DNA from 2 places in the Streptomyces sp. NPDC039423 genome. Region 1 is predicted to be linked to the other one. Evidence: riboswitches for the same ligand, from Rfam matches in the RefSeq annotation. Region 1 holds a riboswitch; the other holds the start of a gene.
What was found. Region 1 has a riboswitch for glycine ahead of gcvP (aminomethyl-transferring glycine dehydrogenase). Riboswitches for the same ligand answer to the same signal wherever they lie in the genome.

Region 1 (10,040 bases):
GCTCGCGTCACGGACGATAATGCCCAGCCGGACTGATCTGTAACGCCCACATCGGCAGGCCGTGGACGGTAGGCTGGTTACGATGTTTGTCCGGCACATTCCGGAGGCATGAGGCAGCGGGCGGTTACCGCCTCCGGCACCGGGTCCGGGCCCGCGGGACGCGGCCGGCGGACGGTGGAAACGGCGGCGCCATTCGGCCTACCGCGTGCCGGACAACGCCGCTGGCAGTGGCCTCGGGCCCCGCGGGAAATCCACAGATACCTCGCGAATTGAAGACCGGATTCGGCCTTGTCGGCAATATCGCCGACGGCTAGCGGAAACATCGCGTGAACACGTGTCGTATAAACTCCGCGACGAGGCAGAGAGTCGAGTCCGGCCACGGCCCGTCGGCCCTCCGGCACCCTCTGACCCCGAAGCTGACACTGCCGTCCGCACCCTCCCCCGCATCACCCTGTCTCTTGACTGAGAGGCGACCCACCATGCCGCTCCATGTCTCCCCGGCCCCCGCGGCTGCCCTGCGCAGTGTCCTCGCGGCGCTCGGCTCGCCCGCCGTCCGCGAGGCCCACACCCCCGCTCTCCGGTCCGTCCAGGGACCGCTGAGCCCCGAACTCCCGCTGCCCGTCCACGTCCTGGACGTCCGCGACCAGACGGTCCCGCCCGTCGGCGCACCGCGTACCCGGCTGACCGGCTGGCGATTCCAGATCCGCAACGGCGACCGGGCGGTCGCCGCCGCGGACACCGTCCTGACGCCCGACGGCTGGGCCTTCTCCCATTTCTTCGAGGGCCCCTACCTGGTCTCGACGGAGCGGGCGCTGCGCCAGGCCGAGACGATGGCGACCCGGCACCAGCCGCGCCTGCTGTCCGTACCCGACCTGTACATGCTGACGCTGTGGCTGCACGCCGATCCGGAGGCCGACCCCGCGGCCGGCGCCCCCGCCCCCGGGGACCTGCTGGTGCCGCTCGCGCCCGCGCCCCCGGGGATCGCCTCGCACCTGCCGTACCGGGTCGCCGACCTGCTGCCCGTGCTGACCCTGCGACTGGTGCCGCCTCCGTTGCTGGAGTCAACGGCGTGACATCACCCCGGTCCGATCGGACTAGCCCGCTGGGGCCATGCCGAACCACCCGAAGGGACAGTGGGGTTGAGCTGAACCATCCACGCGGGTGACACGTCATTAAGCAGTAGGAAGCGCTGCCGCGAAATCCCTGCGGATTGACGCCCGTGGGGCAACACTGGGAACGGACCGACCGACAAACGGGGGGCGGCCATGAACACCGCATCGAGCCGCAGGACACACACCACACCGCAGCGAAAGAACCGACCCATGTGCCAGCACCAGCCAGCCTGTCCGACCGCCGACTCCGCCGACAGGGAGGCGGCCCGCCTGGTGGCCCACCACCCGGAACAGGGCTGGAGCCTGCTGTGCAACGGCGTCCTGCTCTTCGAGGACACCGGTGAACTGCTGCCGGACGGCAAGATCATCGCGCCGCACCGGCCGCTGAGCGCCGCGAAGGTCGTGACCGCCGCCTGAGGCACCGCACGACGAAGGGCCGGTACGGGAAACCCCGTACCGGCCCTTCGTCATGGCGGTCAGTTGTCGTACTCGTCCAGCGGCGGGCAGGAGCAGACCAGGTTGCGGTCGCCGAACGCGCCGTCGATACGGCGCACCGGCGGCCAGTACTTGTCCGCGGCGGAGACACCGGCCGGGAAGACGGCCTCCTCACGGCTGTACGCGTGCGTCCACTCGCCGCCCAGCGCCGCCGCGGTGTGCGGGGCGTTGCGCAGCGGGTTGTCCTCGGCGGGCCACTCGCCCGACCCGACCTTCTCGATCTCCGCGCGGATCGCGATCATCGTGTCGCAGAACCGGTCGAGCTCGGCGAGGTCCTCGCTCTCGGTCGGCTCGATCATCAGGGTGCCGGCCACCGGGAACGACATGGTCGGCGCGTGGAAGCCGTAGTCGATCAGCCGCTTGGCGATGTCGTCGACGCTGACGCCGGTCGCCTTGGAGATCGGCCGCAGGTCCACGATGCACTCGTGCGCCACCAGCCCGGCCGGGCCGGTGTACAGCACCGGGTAGTGCGGCTCCAGGCGCTTGGCGATGTAGTTGGCGGCCAGCACGGCCACCTGCGTCGCCCGCTTCAGGCCCTCGCCGCCCATGAGGCGGACGTACGCCCAGGAGATCGGCAGGATGCCGGCCGAACCCCACGGCGCCGCCGAGATGGGGCCGACGCCGGTCTCCGGACCCGCGGCGGGCTGGAGCGGGTGGTTGGGCAGGTACGGGGCGAGGTGCGCCCGGACGCCGACCGGACCGACACCGGGGCCGCCACCGCCGTGCGGGATGCAGAACGTCTTGTGCAGGTTGAGGTGCGAGACGTCGCCGCCGAAGTGGCCCGGCTTGGCGAGGCCCACCAGCGCGTTGAGGTTGGCGCCGTCGACGTACACCTGGCCGCCGGCCTCGTGGACCTGGGCGCAGATGTCCGCGACGTGCTCCTCGAACACGCCGTGCGTGGACGGGTAGGTGATCATCAGTACGGACAGCTCGTCGCGGTACTGCTCGATCTTGGCGCGCAGGTCCTCGACGTCGATCTCGCCGTCGTCGGCGGTCTTGACGACCACGACCTTCATCCCGGCCATCACGGCGCTGGCGGCGTTGGTGCCGTGCGCGGACGAGGGGATCAGGCAGACCGTGCGCCGGGTGTCGCCGTTGGCGCGGTGGTAGGCGCGGACGGCGAGCAGACCGGCCAGCTCGCCCTGCGAACCCGCGTTGGGCTGGATGGAGACCTTGTCGTAGCCGGTGACCTCGGCGAGACGCTCCTCCAGCTCCTGGATCAGGGTCAGGTAGCCCTGCGCCTGGTCGACCGGCGCGAAGGGGTGCATCTGGCCGAACTCGGTCCAGGTCACCGGCTCCATCTCGGTGGTCGCGTTCAGCTTCATGGTGCAGGAGCCGAGCGGGATCATGCCGCGGTCCAGCGCGTAGTCACGGTCGGCGAGCTTGCGGAGGTAGCGCAGCATCGCGGTCTCGGACCGGTGCGCGTGGAAGACCGGGTGGGTGAGGTACGCGTCGGAGCGCAGGCGCTCCGCCGGCAGCACGTCCGCGGTGGCGGAGTCCAGCACCTCGATGTCGCCGGACACGCCGAAGGCGTCCCACACGGCGGCGAGCTGGGCGCGGCCGGTGGTCTCGTCACAGGCGGCGGAGACGTGGTCGGCGTCGACGAGACGGAGGTTGACCCCGTTCTCGCGGGCGGCGGCGACGACGTCGGCGGCCCGGCCCGGAACCCGGGCGGTGACCGTGTCGAAGAACGTGCCGTGGACGACCTCGACACCGCCCGCACGCAGGCCCTCGGCGAGGAGCGCCGCGTACCGGTTGACGCGCTGGGCGATCTGCTTCAGCCCGTCGGGGCCGTGGTAGACCGCGTACATGCCGGCCATGACGGCGAGCAGCACCTGGGCGGTGCAGATGTTGCTGGTGGCCTTCTCGCGGCGGATGTGCTGCTCACGGGTCTGGAGGGCCAGGCGGTACGCCTTGTTGCCGTCCGCGTCGACGGAGACGCCGACGAGCCGGCCGGGCAGGCTGCGGGCGAAGGTGTCGCGCACGGCCATGTAGCCGGCGTGCGGGCCGCCGAAGCCCATCGGCACACCGAAGCGCTGGGTGGTGCCCACGGCGATGTCGGCGCCGAGCTCACCGGGCGAGGTGAGGAGGGTCAGCGCCAGCAGGTCGGCGGCGACCGTGACGATCGCGCCCAGCTCGTGCGCCCGGTCGATGATGGGCTTGATGTCCCGTACGGCACCGGAGGCGCCCGGGTACTGGAGCAGGACGCCGAAGACACCGCGCTCGGCGACCTCGGCCGGGATGCCCTCGCTCAGGTCGGCGACGACGACCTCGACGCCGGTCGGCTCGGCGCGGGTCTCGATGACGGCGATGGTCTGCGGCAGGGCGTCGGCGTCGACCAGGAAGACGCCGTTCTTGACCTTGCCGACGCGGCGGGCCAGCGACATGGCCTCGGCGGCGGCGGTGCCCTCGTCGAGCAGCGAGGCGCCGGAGGTGGGCAGCCCCGTCAGGTCGGCGACCACGGTCTGGAAGTTGAGCAGCGCCTCCAGGCGGCCCTGCGAGATCTCCGGCTGGTACGGGGTGTACGCGGTGTACCAGGCCGGGTTCTCCATGACGTTGCGGAGGATGACCGGCGGGGTGAAGGTGCCGTGGTAGCCGAGGCCGATCATGGGCGCCAGGACCTGGTTGCGGTCGGCGAGCGAGCGCAGCTCGGCCAGGACCTCGGCCTCGGTGCGCGCGGCGGGCAGCCCCAGCGCCTCGGCGCTCTTGATCACATCCGGCACCGCGGCAGCCGTGAGCTCGTCGAGCGAACCGTAGCCGACCTGCGCGAGCATCTTGGCTTGGGCCTCTTCGTCGGGCCCGATGTGCCGCTGCTCGAACGGGATGCCCTGTTCGAGTGCGGAGAGCGGAATGCGGTTGGCGGTCATTGGCGGAGGCCTCCTGGTCGATACGACCTGCGAGGGGCACCACGGCGCGGGTGCCCGGACGGCCTCCCCCTCTGTCATCTCAACCTGAGAGCTTCACCGGACCTCCCCATGGCGGGGCGGGCCGGCTTTCACCGTCGGTGAGAGCGGATGCCGTCCGACGCCCGCCCTGCTTTCCAGAGTGACCTCGTCCGTGCGGTACCGGGTGCCTGAGAGATTCCGGGGAGGATTTGCTCCTTCGGCGCCTCCGAAAGGTTTCTCCGGAGGACTCTCCCGCACGGGGTCAGCGGCCGTCTGCCAGCCTACCAGCGCGGTCCCGGCCCGATCCCTCGAGTGGCCGACGTCACCGAAGTGCACTTTCGTAGTGTTGACAGAGCCGGTTGCGACCCGTTGGAGGGACCGTGCAGACCGATATCGATCCGCGCAGCCTGATCGGCCGCAAGGCCTTCGACCGCAACGGCCACAAGATCGGCACCGTCGACGAGGTCTACCTGGACGACGCGACGGGCGCACCGGAGTGGGCCGCCGTCCGCACGGGCCTGTTCAGCCGGGACGCCTTCGTGCCCCTGGACCCCAGCGAGCTGGCCGAGGACGGTCTGCACGTCCCCTTCGACCGCGGCCTGATCAAGGACGCTCCGGACTTCGGCGTGGGCCGGCACCTGTCGCCGGAGCAGGAGCTCCAGCTCTACCACCACTACGGGCTCGCGCTCCCGCCGCCGCCGTCCACGGACCGCGACTTCGGCAAGGTCGCCGGCCAGGAGGACTGACCCGCCACGAGCGGCAGCGGGTCCGACGGCTCCAGGTCCGGGTCGTCGGACCGGAACGTGCGCACCCGCCCGGGCGCCGACCCGGGTTCCTCGAACCGCACGGTCACCCGGCCCAGCCCGCTGCCCTGCACCCAGCCCGCGCCGTACGCGGCGTGCCGCACGTCCTGGCCCGCCGACCACCGCCGCGCCTCCGGCTCCGCCGCACCCGGCTCCCCCGCCGCGGCGCCCGCACCCGGCACCGGAACCCCCGCGGCCGCCCCGCCGGCCACCGCCCCGGGAGCGGGCGGCCCCTCGCCGTGCGTGCCCCCGCCGCCGGCACCCGCCGCGCCGGAACCGGTGGCATCCGCGCCCACCGCCGCCACGCGCTCCGCGGCCCCGCCCTCCGACGGCCCCGGCTGCCCCTCCGCGGCCGCCCGCTCCGCCGCGGCCTGGGCGAACAGGTCCTCCTGTGTGTAGTCCGCCAGCCCCGTGACCCCGACGCCCAGCAGCCGCACCCCGCCCGTGGTGTCCACCGCGTCCAGCAGCCGCGCCGCGGCCTCGCGCACCACCACGGGGTCGTCCGTCGGGCCGCGCAATGTCTCCGACCGGGTCAGCGTGGAGAAGTCGTACCTCCGCACCTTGAGCACCACCGTCCGCCCCGACCGGCCCGCGCCGCGCAGCCGCCGCACGCACCGCTCGGCCAGCCGCTCCACCTCCGTCCGCACCCGCACCCGGTCGTGCAGGTCCACGTCGAAGGTGTCCTCCACGGACACGGATTTGGCGTCCCGCTCCGCCACCACCGGCCGGTCGTCGTGCCCCATGGCCATCCGGTACAGCGACTCCCCGTGCGCCTTCCCCAGCAGCCGTACCAGCTCGTCCTCGCCCGCCGCCGCCAGGTCCGCCACCGTCGTCATCCCCGCCCGCCGCAGGTGCTCCCCGGTGGCGGGCCCCACCCCCGGCAGGATCCGCACCGACTTGGGGTCCAGCAGTTCGCGCTCCGTCCCGGGCTCGATCAGCACCAGCCCGTCCGGCTTGGCCTCCTCCGAGGCGATCTTCGCGATCATCTTGGAGCCGGCCAGCCCGACGGAGCCGGTCAGTCCGGTCACCGCGCGGATGTCCCTGCGCAGCCGCTCACCGGCCTCCCGGGCCGTCCGCGCGTCATGGGCCGAGCCACCGGCCTCCAGGTCCACGAAGGCCTCGTCGAGGCTCAGCGGCTCCACCAGGGGCGACAGCCCCCGCAGCAGTTCCATGACCTGGTCGCTCACCGAGCGGTAGAGCGAGAAGCGCGGCACCAGGTACGCGGCGTTCGGCGCCAGCCGCCGCGCCTGCGCCATCGGCATCGCCGAATGGACCCCGAACCGCCGCGCCTCGTACGACGCGGTGGCGACGACCCCGCGCGGTCCCAGCCCGCCGACCACCACCGGCTTGCCGCGCAGACTCGGCTTCGCCGCCTGCTCGGCGGCCGCGAAGAAGGCATCCATGTCCAGATGCAGGATCGTCGGCGCGGCTCTCACACCACTGATGCTGCCGCACACCACTGACAATCGCCCGCACACCCGTGCGGAACGCGGCGGTCAGACGGCCCGGTCGCGACGCCTGCGCGCCAGTTCGTCGGAAGGGTTGTGCCGCACCAGGGTCTCGCCGGTGTCGACGCGCTCCCCGTGGAGCTGCGACAGCGCCGCCTCCACGTCCCGCCACACCACGCCCACGGCGATCCCGAAGACGCCCTGGCCGCCCTGGAGCAGATCGACGACCTCGTCCGGCGAGGAGCACTCGTAGACGGTGGCGCCGTCGCTCATGAGCGTCATGCGCTCCAGGTCGCCGACGTCCCGGGCGCGCAGGTGCTGCACGGCCGCGCGGATGTTCTGGAGGGCGACCCCCGTGTCCAGGAACCGCTTGACGATCTTGAGGACGACCACGTCCCGGAAGCTGTAGAGCCGCTGGGTGCCGGATCCGTACGCGGGCCGCACGCTCGGCTCCACCAGCCCGGTACGGGCCCAGTAGTCGAGCTGCCGGTACGTGATGCCCGCGGCCGCGCACGCGGTGGGGCCCCGGTAGCCGATCGTTTCCGGGGCCTCGTCGGCCCCTTCGCCCGGGTCTGCCGCCACGGCGTCGGCACCCGCGCCACCGGCCACTCCCGCCGGGAACCGGTCGGCCGTGCTCCCGTAGAGCGGATACGGCCCGCTCGTCCCCAGACTTCGTCCGGGGAGGCCCCCAGTCGCACCGTCGCCGCTGCTCATCACGCCGACCCTCCGTCCTTGACCTGCCATCTCGACGGTAGGCAGTCGCCAGGGGTGCGTCAACGATCGCCACACTCGGCACGCCGAGTGATAATCACCCTGAGAGTGGTTTCTCGTATCCCGAATACGGGTAGAGATGGCCGAATGGGCGGAAAGCCCTCACCTCGGACCCCGATCGGCGCTCCCCGGACCACCCCGCGAACGTCCGTTCGCGGACGGCGGGCGACGCGCAGGGCCGGCCCCGACGGCCCCTCGGCGGGCATCCCCCCGAGGGCCGCACCACCGGCAGGACCACCGGCCTCCCGGAGCCACGGCCGTACCACGGCAACCGGCTCACCGGGCCGTAGGCCTCACTGGCTGCTGGTGCCGAAGTCCTCGGGCGAGATCTGGTCGAGGAACTCGCGGAACTTCTCCACCTCGTCCTCCTGCTCGTCCGGGATGGCGATCCCCGCGTCGTCGAGGACGCCGTCGCTCCCGTAGATCGGAGTCCCGGTGCGCAGGGCCAGCGCTATGGCGTCGGAGGGCCGGGCGCTCACCTCCACCCCGCTGGCGAAGACCAGCTCCGCGTAGAAGACCCCTTCGCGCAGATCCGTGATCCGGACCTCGGTCAGCTCCTGGCCCACGGCCTCGAGGACGTCCTTGAAGAGGTCATGGGTGAGCGGCCGGGCGGGAGCCATGCCCTGCTGGGCGAAGGCGATCGCCGTCGCCTCTCCCGGACCGATCCAGATCGGGAGGTACCGGTCGCCTCCCACTTCACGCAGGAGCACGATCGGCTGGTTGGACGGCATTTCCACCCGGACACCGACAACATCGAGCTCGTTCACATTGCAACCCTAGGACGTGCCGGACCGGTTTGGATAGTCGGGCTCTGTCAAGATCAGTGCAAGCGGACGCCGAGAGCCGTCTGAACCAGGGCCGCGTGCAGCCGCACGGACAGCGCCGCCAGCTCCTTCACGGTCGCCTCGGCATGGGCCCTGGTCTGCGGGTTCCTGTGCCTGCGCAAGGGCGCCACGACCTGTTCGACCAGGCCCGCCTCCCGCTCGGCGGCGGCCTTCACCGCCCGCAGGTGCCTCGGTTCGAGACCGAATCTGCCCAGATCCGCCACCAGCCTGGCGACGGTGACCGCCTCGGCGTCGTACCCGCCGTCCACGCCCTGCACGACGAGCCCGTACGACTCCCATTCGGCCAGCTCGTCCTCCCCGGCCCCCGCGGCGGCCAGGAGCTCCGCCCGGCCCACCCGGGCGGCGGTCGGCCGGTCCTCCGCGGGCGGCTCCCAGAGGTCCCCGTCCTGGGGCTCGCGCTGCGGTCCGGGAGCGGCCGGGAGCTCCACGCGCTCACCGCGCTCCACGGCGTCCAGATGCTCCCGGATCACCTTCAGCGGCAGGTAGTGGTCCCGCTGCATCCGCAGGATGCGCGCCAGCCGCTCCACGTCCCGCGGGCTGAACTTCCGGTACCCGGAAGCCGTCCGCCGCGGCTCGACGAGCCCCTCGGCCTCCAGGAACCGGATCTTGGAGATGGTGACCTCGGGGAACTCCTCGCGCAGCTGGTTGAGCACCGTCCCGATGCTCACCAGCTGATCGGCCGCCCCGGCGGTGCCGTTGCCGGCACCGCCCGTCGTGGTTCGCAGCATGGGCCTCCCCTGCCGGGTCACACGCCCCGCTGGCTCGCGTAGAAGACCAGCCGGTACTTGCCGATCTGCACCTCGTCACCGTTCGCCAGCGGGACCGAGTCGATCCGCTCACGGTTGACGTAGGTGCCGTTGAGGCTGCCGACGTCGGAGACGGTGAAGCTGCCGTCGGGCGACCTGCGGAACTCCACGTGGCGCCGCGACACCGTCACGTCGTCCAGGAAGATGTCGCTCTGCGGGTGCCGCCCCGCCGTGGTCAGGTCGCTGTCCAGCAGGAAGCGGCTGCCCGAGTTCGGACCGCGCCGCACCACCAGGAGCGCCGAGCCGAGCGGCAGCGCCTCGACGGCCGCCTGGGCCTCGGGCGACAGCGACGGAAGCTGCGTCTGGCCGGTGACCTCGGAGTCGTACGCCTCCAGGCCGGAGATCGAGATCGTCGACGTCGTCTCGGACGCGCGCTCCGCCGGCGCTCCGCCGCGCAGCGGCGCGCCGCAGTTGGAGCAGAACCGGCTCGCCTCGGCGTTGCGGTGCCCGCACCTCGTACACACCGGCATGGACGAATCCTCCTGCCGCGGCTGGCCCGCGTGGGCGTTCGTCGCGTACGGGTCGGAGGCAAACCCTCCACCCGCACTCGAGGTTGATGGTTCCCCGAAACCTATGCGGCCGGAACCGGCAGGGTCAACAGACGCGCCCTGGCCCCCCGGAATGTCACCACCCGCCACCTCGTCACGGAAGAGCGGGCGCTCGCCACCCTGCTCCTCACCCTGGCCATGGCGCGGCGCGCGATGCCTGGCGTTGCCGCCGTCCTCGCGTGCGCTCTTGCCGAACAACTTCGCAAACAACTTCACGGGCGATTCCCCTTGAACGAAACAGACCCGCCCGTGGGGCAGGACGAACCCTGAATGAACACACCTGCCGACCCGGACACCATCACAACGTCCGTATCCTCCGGACAGTTT
Region 2 (10,040 bases), on a different contig from region 1:
CCTCGCGGGACATGCCGCGGTCCACGCACGCCCGCATCACGCGCCAGATCTCCAGGAGGCCCTCGCGGATCTCCGCCTCCGTGCGCCAGGCCTTCTCGTTCTCCAGCATCAGCGCGGAGATCGACAGGCCGGTCTCCTTGGTCAGGCGCAGCAGCTCGTCACCGGTGCGGAAGGGGTACTTCAGCGCGGTGTCGTCGGGGACGATCGGGTTCTCGCCCGCCACCGCGTCCTCGTCCACGACGAACCCGCCACCGACCGAGTAGTACGTCTTCTCCAGCAGCGTGGCGCCGTCGGCGTCGTACGCCCACAGGGTCATGCCGTTGGCGTGGTACGGCAGCGCCTTGCGGCGGTGCAGCACCAGGTCCTCGTCGAAGTCGAAGCCGATCTCGTGGGCGCCCAGCAGGTTGATGCGCTTGTCGGCCTTGATCCGCTCGACCTTGTCGTCGGCGCTCTCCACGTCGACCGTGCGGGGCGAGTCGCCCTCCAGGCCGAGCAGGACGGCCTTGGGGGTGCCGTGGCCGTGGCCGGTCGCGCCCAGCGAGCCGTACAGCTCGGCGCGTATCGAGGCGGTGGGGGCCAGCAGGCCCTCGTTCTTCAGGCGGCGGGCGAACATCCGGGCGGCCCGCATGGGGCCCACCGTGTGGGAGCTGGACGGGCCGATGCCGATCGAGAACAGGTCGAAGACCGAGATGGCCACGGGGGTACTCCTTGGTGGGAAGACGTCGCTGTCTGCCGGGGTGGTGCAGGGACAACGGGGGTGGGGCGAAGAGCGGGGCAAGAGACGGGGCACCGCACTCACTGTCCAGTGTGCGCGGTGCCCCGCAGATCAGTCTGTTACGTACGTAACGCCGTACGGGCTACAGACCAGGGTAAAGCGGGTGCTTCGCGGCGAGGGCCGAGACCCGGGCCTTGAGCGCGTCCGCGTCGTAGGCCGGCTTCAGCGCCTCGGCGATGATGTCGGCGACCTCGGTGAAGTCCTCGGCCTGGAAGCCGCGGGTGGCCAGCGCCGGGGTGCCGATCCGCAGGCCCGAGGTGACCATCGGGGGCCGCGGGTCGTTCGGGATCGCGTTGCGGTTGACCGTGATGCCGACCTCGTGGAGCCGGTCCTCGGCCTGCTGGCCGTCCAGCTCGCTGTTGCGCAGGTCGACCAGCACCAGGTGGACGTCGGTGCCGCCGGACAGCACGGAGACGCCGTGCTCCTTGACGTCGTCCCTGATCAGGCGCTCGGCCAGGATGCGGGCGCCGTCCAGGGTGCGCTGCTGGCGCTCCTTGAAGTCCTCGCTCGCCGCGACCTTGAACGAGACCGCCTTGGCGGCGATCACGTGCTCCAGCGGACCGCCCTGCTGACCGGGGAAGACCGCGGAGTTGATCTTCTTGGCGAGCTCGGCCGTGGACAGGATCACGCCACCGCGCGGGCCGCCCAGCGTCTTGTGGGTCGTGGTGGTGACCACATGGGCGTGCGGCACCGGGTTGGGGTGCAGACCGGCGGCGACCAGACCCGCGAAGTGGGCCATGTCGACCATCAGGTACGCGCCGACCTCGTCCGCCACCCGGCGGAAGGCGGCGAAGTCGAGCTGGCGCGGGTAGGCGGACCAGCCGGCGACGATCAGCTTCGGCTTGTGCTCCTTGGCGAGCTTCTCGACCTCGGCCATGTCGACCTGGCCGGTAGCGTCGTCGACGTGGTACGCGACCACGTTGTAGAGCTTCCCGGAGAAGTTGATCTTCATGCCGTGGGTCAGGTGACCGCCGTGGGCGAGGTTCAGGCCCATGATCGTGTCACCCGGCTTGAGCAGGGCGAACATCGCCGCGGCGTTCGCCTGGGCGCCCGAGTGCGGCTGGACGTTGGCGTGCTCGGCGCCGAAGAGGGCCTTGATGCGGTCGATGGCGATCTGCTCGACCACGTCGACGTGCTCGCAGCCGCCGTAGTAGCGGCGGCCGGGGTAGCCCTCGGCGTACTTGTTGGTCAGGACGGAGCCCTGGGCCTCCATGACCGCGACCGGAGCGAAGTTCTCCGAGGCGATCATCTCGAGGGTGGACTGCTGCCGGTGGAGCTCGGCGTCGACGGCGGCGGCGACGTCCGGGTCCAGCTCGTGGAGAGGGGTGTTCAGAAGCGACATCGGGGAAGGTCCTTAGCTGCCGGAGAACTCGGTGTACTCGTCGGCGGTGAGCAGGTCCTTCGGCTCCTCCGCGACGCGTACCTTGAACAGCCAGCCGCCCTCGAACGGGGCGGTGTTCACCAGCGACGGGTCGTCGACGACGTCCTGGTTGGCCTCGACGACCTCGCCGGTCACCGGGGAGTACAGGTCGCTGACGGACTTGGTCGACTCCAGCTCACCACAGGTCTCGCCCGCGGTCACCGTGTCACCGACCGCCGGGAGCTGGACGTACACGACGTCGCCGAGGGCGTTCGCCGCGTGCTCCGTGATGCCGACCGCCGACACGCCGTCCTCGGCGGCCGACAGCCACTCGTGCTCCTTGCTGTAGCGCAGCTGCTGGGGGTTGCTCATGACTGGGATTCTCCTGTACGCGGGGGAGTGCTGGTGAACGGGGTGGTGGTGCGGGTGGTCACTTCTGGCGCTTGTAGAACGGCAGCGCCACGACCTCGTACGGCTCATGGGTACCGCGGATGTCGACACCGACGCCCTCGGTGCCCGGCGCGGCGTGCGCCGCGTCCACGTAGGCCATGGCGATCGGCTTGCCCAGCGTCGGCGACGGGGCACCCGAGGTGACCTCGCCGATCACCGTGCCGTCCGCCACCACGGACATCCCGGCGCGCGGCACCCGGCGGCCCTGGGCGACCAGGCCGACCAGTGTGCGCGGCGGGGCGATCTGCGCCCGCTCGGCGGCGGCCGTCAGGGCCTCGCGGCCCACGAAGTCGCCCTCCTTCTCGAACTTGACCACCCGGCCCAGGCCCGCGTCGAACGGGGTCAGGGAGGTCGTCAGCTCGTGCCCGTACAGCGGCATGCCCGCCTCCAGGCGCAGCGTGTCGCGGCAGGACAGCCCGCACGGGATCAGGCCGACCCCGGCCCCCGCCGCCGTCAGCGCCTGCCACAGCTCCTCCGCGTACCGCGGCTCCACGAACAGCTCGAAGCCGTCCTCGCCCGTGTAGCCGGTACGGGCGATCAGCGCGGGCACGCCCGCCACGGTGCCGGGCAGGCCCGCGTAGTACTTCAGCCCGTCCAGGTCGGCGTCGGTGAGCGACTTCAGGATGCCGGGGGACTCCGGACCCTGGACGGCCAGCAGCGCGTAGGCGTCCCGGTCGTCGCGCACCACGGCGTCGAAGCCGGCGGCACGGGCGGTGAGCGCGTCGAGGACGACCTGCGCGTTGGAGGCGTTGGCGACCACCATGTACTCGGTCTCGCCGAGCCGGTACACGATCAGGTCGTCGAGGATCCCGCCGTCCTCCTGGCAGATCATCGTGTAGCGGGCGCGGCCGGTGCCGACGCTGCCGATGTTGCCGACGAGCGCGAAGTCCAGCAGGTCCGCGGCCTGCGGCCCGGTGACGGTGATCTCACCCATGTGGGAGAGGTCGAAGAGTCCGGCCTTGGTGCGGACGGCGTTGTGCTCGTCGCGCTCGCTCCCGTACCGCAGCGGCATGTCCCAGCCCGCGAAGTCGGTCATGGTCGCGCCCAGCGCACGATGCACGGCATCGAGGGCGGTCAGGCGGGGGGCAGTGCTCATGTGATGTGGCTCCCAGGTCCCAGGACGGGCATGGCTCGAAGACGATCCTCCCCATCTGTCATCGGAACCTGAGAGGTTCACCGTGACCGTACGGGGACGGCCCTCGGCTTGCACCTTGGGTGGAGCCGCCGCGGCGGCCCGCTTTTCAGATCTGCCTCATCCACGCGGTACGGGGCCTGAGAGATTCAAGGGAGGAACTTGCTCCTTCGGCGCCCGGGCGGGACCCGGAACTCTCCCGCGCGGATTCAAGCGGCCGGTATGCGGTTGTGGCGCAACGGTGTGCGTCGGCGCGCACATCATTGCACGCGGTCCGGCGACGGCAAATCGCTTGTGCCTTATTACCCCTTCTTTACACTTCTTGGGCAAGGGTCGGGTCAGCCGACCCAGCAGGGGGAGAAGCGATGACGTTGCAGCGGACCGGTGGGTACGCGACGACGGGTGTACCCGCTCAGCCGGGCCTGCCCGCGCGGGGCCGTGCGGCGGCCGCCGCCCTGCCGGTGGTGCGCGACCTGCGGGACCGCGACGGCCGGCTCCCCCGGACCCTGGCCTTCGCCCCCGGCGACCTGGTGGTCGTCTCCGGCCTGCCGGGCAGCGGGAAGTCCACGCTGATCGCCCGGACGGCCCCGGGCTGCGGCATCGACTCGCAGGACACCCGCGAGCGCTGGGAGCGCCGGGTGCCCGGCTTCCTGCCGTACGCGGTCTACCGCCCCCTCGTCCGGTTCGCCCACTACGCGGGGCTGTGGCGGGTGCTGCGCTCCGGCGCCGCCGCCGTCGTCCACGACTGCGGCACGCAGGCCTGGGTGCGCCGCTGGCTGGCCCGCGAGGCGGCCCGGCGCGGCAGGGCCCTGCACCTGCTCCTGCTGGACGTCCCGCCCGGCACCGCCCGCCAGGGCCAGCGGGAGCGCGGCCGCGGGGTGTCCGGGTACGCCTTCCGGCGGCACCGCGCGGCGGTGGGCCGGCTGGTCCGGGACGCCGAGCGGGGCGTCGTGCCGCGCGGCTGCGCCTCGGCCGTCCTGCTCGACCGGCCGGCGGCGTCCGCGCTCACCCGCGTCACCTTCTCCTGACCCCGCGCGCTCCGGCACCCCCAGCGGCCGACGCGCTCCGGCGGGCCCCGCGTTAGGGTGCTGCGGGCAGCGACAGGCACGCGCGGGAAGGACCAGGAACACCAGTGGACACTGCATGGCCGGGCAACGAGCTCGAAGAGGTGCTCGCCGCCTCGCTCGGCAACCCCGCGGCCGGCGGCCGCCTCGTCGAGGTGCTGGGCCGCAGCGACATATGGGTGCCCCTGCCCAACGGCGGCGCCCCCGACAGCCCCAGCCTCGACCTGCCCACCCTGGAGATCGACGGCCTCCCCTACGTCCCGGTCTTCAGCTCCCTGGCACAGTTCACCCACTGCGTCGGCGCCCACATGCCGTACGCCGTCGCCCCGGCCGTCGAGTTCGCGCGCGGCCTGCCCCCGCAGCTCGGCATCGCCGTGAATCCGGGCGGTGCCGTCGGCGCCCCGCTGCCCCCGCCCGCCGTCGCCGAGCTCTGCCGGACCGGCCGCACCCCGCTGGACGGCCCCGCGAGCGGCGCCCGGGTGCGGCTGTTCGAGCCGGACTGGCAGGAGGACCCGGTGGACTTCCTGTCCGCCGCGGCCGCCGAGTTCGACGCCACCGCCACCGTCCTGACCGCCCGCCGCTGCCTCGCCAGCATCGAGGGCGACAGCCCGACCCTGTTCATCGGCGTACAGCTCTCCTCCTGGGAGGGTGCCGACCGCACCGTACCGATGGACGCCCTGGGCCGGGCACTGGGCCGCGTCGGCCCCACGGCGGTGCCCTGGCCGGTCAACATGGTCCTGCTCGACGTCGCCCAGGACCCGGTCGGCGACTGGATGCTGGAGAAGGTGCGGCCCTTCTACCGGCGCGGGCACGCATAAGCTGGTCTGGTCGGGTGGACGGAAGAGGGGCGGGACCCAGGGTGAGCGCGTCAGGCACCGCGGCGGCCGGAGCGGCCGCCGGACAGGTCGAGCACCTGCTGGGCGAGGTCACGCCCGGGCGCTACGACACGTACGAGGCGCTGCTGCACGCCCTGGCCGAGGGCCGGCTGTGGATGCTGCTCTGGCACGGCCACGCGGGCTCCTCCGACGCCCAGTACGGCAACATGGAGGTCGACGGCCTCGGGTACGCCCCGTGCGTCACCTCCGCGCAGGAGCTCGCCGTCTCCGGCTGGAACCGCGCCCACGAGGTCATCGGCGGCCGCGACATCGCCCGCGCCCTCTACCCCGACCGCTGGGGCATCTGGCTCAACCCGCACGCGCCCGGCGGCGGCGTCGGCATCCCGTGGCCCGACCTGCGCCGCATCGCCACCGGCCTGGACCGGATGCCCGCCGGACCGCTCAAACTGTCCGAACCCGGCATCCAGATCCCGCAGTTCTACGCCCTGCTCACCCAGAACGCCCACCGCACCCCCGCCGTCCGCTCGCTGCGCCGCGCCTGGGTCCAGCCGGCCCTCGGCACCCCGTACCTCGCCATCGGCCTCGACCTGTACGACACCGGCCAGGCGTCCGTCGACGCGGTGCGCGCGATGATGCAGCAGTCCGTGACCGCCGTCCCCGACGGCCTGCCCGTCTCCACGGTCGCCATGTCCGACGAGTACGACCCGGTGACGATGTGGCTGCGGGCCAACGCCCGCCCCTTCTACGACCGGGAGGCGCACGCCACCGCCCCCATGGTCCCGGGCACGGGGTACGGCTACCCGCCCCGCTCCTGACACGTCCCGAGCGGGCCGCGACCCGGTGTCCGTTTCGGTGGAGTAGCGGCCGAGTTGGTCCGCTGAGGCGATCTTCCCGTCCGCATAACGGAAGCCGACGACCCGCATCACGGTTGCGCAAACATTCCCGGTGAGGTCTGGCGGGTGATCGTGAACCCATTGAAGACTCCCCCCAACCAGGGGACGTCGCACATGCGTGCAGCGCATTTCCGCACCCCCTGAACGGACCGCGCCGCAGACCCGGGCGGTTCGTCGAGCACTGTCGGCGACCGTCGGCACGGGCGAGCACGAGGGACGATGACCGCACCCATGGAGACCACCGGATCGCAGGCCGAGGCAGCGCCTGAGGCCGTACTTGAAGGCGTCAAGTCCAAGCAGATCGAAGGTCGTTCACTCGGTCAGATCGCCTGGACCCGCTTCAAGCGGGACAAGCTGGCGGTGACCGGCGGGATCGTCGTCGTCCTGCTCATCCTGATCGCCGTCCTCTCCCGCCCGATCCAGTCGGTGCTGGGGCTGGACCCGAACGCCTTCCAGCAGGACCTGCTCGACCCCAACACCTCCCTCCCCAAGGGCGGTCTCGGCGGGATGAGCGTGGACCACCCGCTGGGCGTCGACCCGAAGTTCGGCCGCGACATCCTCGCCCGGATCCTGGAGGGCTCCTGGGTCTCGCTGGTCGTCGCCTTCGGCGCGACGATCCTGTCCAACGTCATCGGCGTGGTGCTCGGCCTGATCGCCGGGTACTACGGCGGCCGCGTGGACACCTTCGTCAGCCGGCTGATGGACACCTTCCTGGCCTTCCCGCTGCTGCTGTTCGCCATCGCCATCTCGGCGACGCTCCAGGGCGGTGCCTTCGGTCTGGAGGGCCTGCCGCTGCACATCAGCGTGCTGATCTTCGTCATCGGGTTCTTCAACTGGCCCTACATGGCGCGTATCGTGCGCGGCCAGACCCTGGCCCTGCGCGAGCGCGAGTTCATCGACGCCTCGCGCGGGATGGGGGCCCGCGGCCCGTACATCCTCTTCCGCGAGCTGCTGCCGAACCTCGTGGGACCGATCACCGTCTACGCGACCCTGCTCATTCCGACCAACATCATCTTCGAGGCGTCGCTCAGCTTCCTCGGCGTCGGGATCCAGCCACCGCAGGCCTCGTGGGGCGGCATGCTGAGGGACGCGGTCAACTTCTTCGAAGTCGATCCGCAGTACATGCTCGTCCCCGGCCTCGCGATCTTCATCACCGTACTGGCCTTCAACCTGCTCGGTGATGGCCTCCGGGACGCTCTCGACCCGCGCAGCCGCTGACGTCTGCCACGTCATCCGCGGCGGCCGCGCAACCGGCCGGGAACGTACCGGCAATTTTCCGAATACAAAGGGGAGTTCGACGAAAATGCGAAGGTCAGCAGTGGCCGCTCTCGCGGTCGTCAGCAGTGCCAGCCTGCTTCTCGCGGGCTGCAGCAAGGCGGACGACGGCGGCTCGGACGGCAACAAGGGCAACGCCAAGGCGAACGCCGCGACGACCGGTGTCGTCAACGCCTCGGACAAGAAGGGCGGCACGGTCACCTACGCGATGGCCGACGCCCCCGAGTCGTTCGACCCGGGCAACACGTACTACGCCTTCATCTACAACTTCAGCCGCCTTTACGCGCGTCCGCTGACGACCTTCAAGCCGGCCCCCGGGGAGAAGGGCAACGAGCTGGTCCCCGACCTCGCCGAGAGCATGGGCGTCCCCAGCGACGGCGGCAAGACCTGGACGTACAAGATCCGCAAGGGTCTCAAGTACGACGACGGCACGCCGATCACCGCCAAGGACGTCAAGTACGCGGTCGAGCGCTCCAACTTCGCCCGTGACGTGCTGTCGCTGGGCCCCAACTACTTCCAGCAGCTCCTCGACGACCCCGCCAAGTACAAGGGCCCGTACAAGGACAAGAGCGAGAAGGGTCTGGCCTCCATCCAGACCCCGGACGACCACACCATCGTCTTCAAGCTCAACAAGCCCTTCGCGGACTTCGACTACCTGGTCAGCGCCCCGCAGACCGCCCCGGTGCCGAAGGCCAAGGACAAGGGCGTGGACTACACCAAGTCCATCGCCTCGTCCGGCTCGTACAAGTTCGCGAGCTACCAGGACGGCAAGCAGATCACCCTGGTCCGCAACGAGAACTGGAGCGCGGCCACCGACCCGCTGCGCAAGCAGTACCCGGACAAGATCGTCCTGAACCTCAAGGTCGCCCAGGCCACCATCGACAAGGACCTGGTCGCCGGTGACGTCGTCGCCGACCTGGCCGGCCGCGGCGTCGACACCCAGACGCAGGCGCAGGTGCTCGCCAAGGACGACCTGAAGGCCAACACCGACAACGCGCTCGGCGGCCGCCTCGTCTACACGGCGATCAACACCAAGGTGAAGCCGTTCGACAACGTCGAGTGCCGCAAGGCCGTGCAGTACGCCATCGACAAGGTCTCCGTGCAGACCGTCATGGGCGGCCCCATCCGCGGTGACATCGCCTCCACGGTGCTGCCCACCGACATCCCGGGCTACCAGAAGTTCGACACGTACGCCACGCCCGGCAACAAGGGTGACGTCGCCAAGGCCAAGCAGCACCTGAAGGCCTGCGGCCAGGAGAAGATCTCCACCTTCATCTCCGCCCGCAGCGACCGCCAGAGCGAGGTCGACGCCGCCACGGCGGTCGTCGAGTCGCTGAAGAAGGTCGGCATCGACGCCAAGATCAAGCAGTACCCGTCGTCGAAGTACTTCTCCGACTACGCCGGTGTCCCCTCCTTCACCAAGAAGCAGAACATCGGTCTGATCATGATGCAGTGGGGCGCCGACTGGCCGACCGGCTACGGCTACCTCCAGCAGATCGTCCACGGCAAGGCCATCGGCCAGTCCGGCAACACCAACCTCTCGGAGCTGAACGACCCCGCGGTCAACAAGCTCCTGGACGACGCCATCGCCAACACCGACGAGAACGCCCGCAACGCGGCCTACGGCGAGATCGACAAGAAGGTCATGGACCAGGCGGTCATCGTCCCGTTGACCTACTTCAAGGTCCTGCTGTACCGCTCGCCCCACGGCACCAACATGGTCTCCACGGCGGCCTTCAGCGGCCAGTACGACTACCTCAACATCGGCACCACGAAGAAGTAGCCCCGGAAGGCAGGTGAAGGCATTGGTGCCCGCGGGCCCCCGCGCACACCGCGCGGCCCGCGGGCACCGGCGCCGGTCCCCGTGATCTCGTACATCATCCGCCGGCTGATCGCGGCAGTGATCCTGCTGCTGGTCGTCACGGCGGTCACCTTCGGCATCTTCTTCATCCTGCCGAAGCTGGCCGGACAGACCGTCGATCAACTGGCCCAGCAGTACATCGGCAAGAACCCCACACCGCAGGACATCGAGGCGGTCAAGAAGAACCTCGGCCTCGACAACCCGGTCTACGTGCAGTACTGGGACTTCATCAAGGGGATCGTCTCCGGCGCCACCTACGAACGGGGCCCCGCCACCGTCCGGTGCGACATGCCCTGCTTCGGTTACTCCTTCAAGACCAACCTGGAGGTCTGGCCGGAGCTCGTCGACCGGCTCCCGGTCACCATCTCCCTGGCCATCGGCGCCGCGGTGCTGT

Region 2: it holds a riboswitch for glycine, as region 1 does, so the genes downstream of both, gcvT (glycine cleavage system aminomethyltransferase GcvT) here and gcvP (aminomethyl-transferring glycine dehydrogenase) in region 1, are expected to answer to the same signal.

The regions. Positions count from the first base shown of each region.
Region 1 covers NZ_JBVKAH010000004.1:674,150-684,189, forward strand. The annotation lists gene ACZ7LK_RS17210 (hypothetical protein) at 480-1,073, shown strand; gene ACZ7LK_RS17215 (DUF5999 family protein) at 1,323-1,529, shown strand; gene gcvP (aminomethyl-transferring glycine dehydrogenase) at 1,589-4,474, opposite strand; glycine riboswitch at 4,658-4,757, opposite strand; gene ACZ7LK_RS17225 (PRC-barrel domain-containing protein) at 4,873-5,238, shown strand; gene ACZ7LK_RS17230 (DNA polymerase IV) at 5,166-6,731, opposite strand; gene ACZ7LK_RS17235 (MerR family transcriptional regulator) at 6,792-7,457, opposite strand; gene ACZ7LK_RS17240 (bifunctional nuclease family protein) at 7,808-8,281, opposite strand; gene ftsR (transcriptional regulator FtsR) at 8,335-9,087, opposite strand; gene ACZ7LK_RS17250 (FHA domain-containing protein) at 9,105-10,037, opposite strand.
Region 2 covers NZ_JBVKAH010000002.1:923,251-933,290, forward strand. The annotation lists gene ACZ7LK_RS10190 (L-serine ammonia-lyase) at 1-697, opposite strand, end outside; gene glyA (serine hydroxymethyltransferase) at 858-2,117, opposite strand; gene gcvH (glycine cleavage system protein GcvH) at 2,130-2,507, opposite strand; gene gcvT (glycine cleavage system aminomethyltransferase GcvT) at 2,566-3,681, opposite strand; glycine riboswitch at 3,837-3,929, opposite strand; gene ACZ7LK_RS10210 (AAA family ATPase) at 4,083-4,745, shown strand; gene ACZ7LK_RS10215 (enhanced serine sensitivity protein SseB) at 4,850-5,599, shown strand; gene ACZ7LK_RS10220 (enhanced serine sensitivity protein SseB C-terminal domain-containing protein) at 5,641-6,432, shown strand; gene ACZ7LK_RS10225 (ABC transporter permease) at 6,730-7,728, shown strand; gene ACZ7LK_RS10230 (ABC transporter substrate-binding protein) at 7,814-9,568, shown strand; gene ACZ7LK_RS10235 (ABC transporter permease) at 9,650-10,040, shown strand, end outside.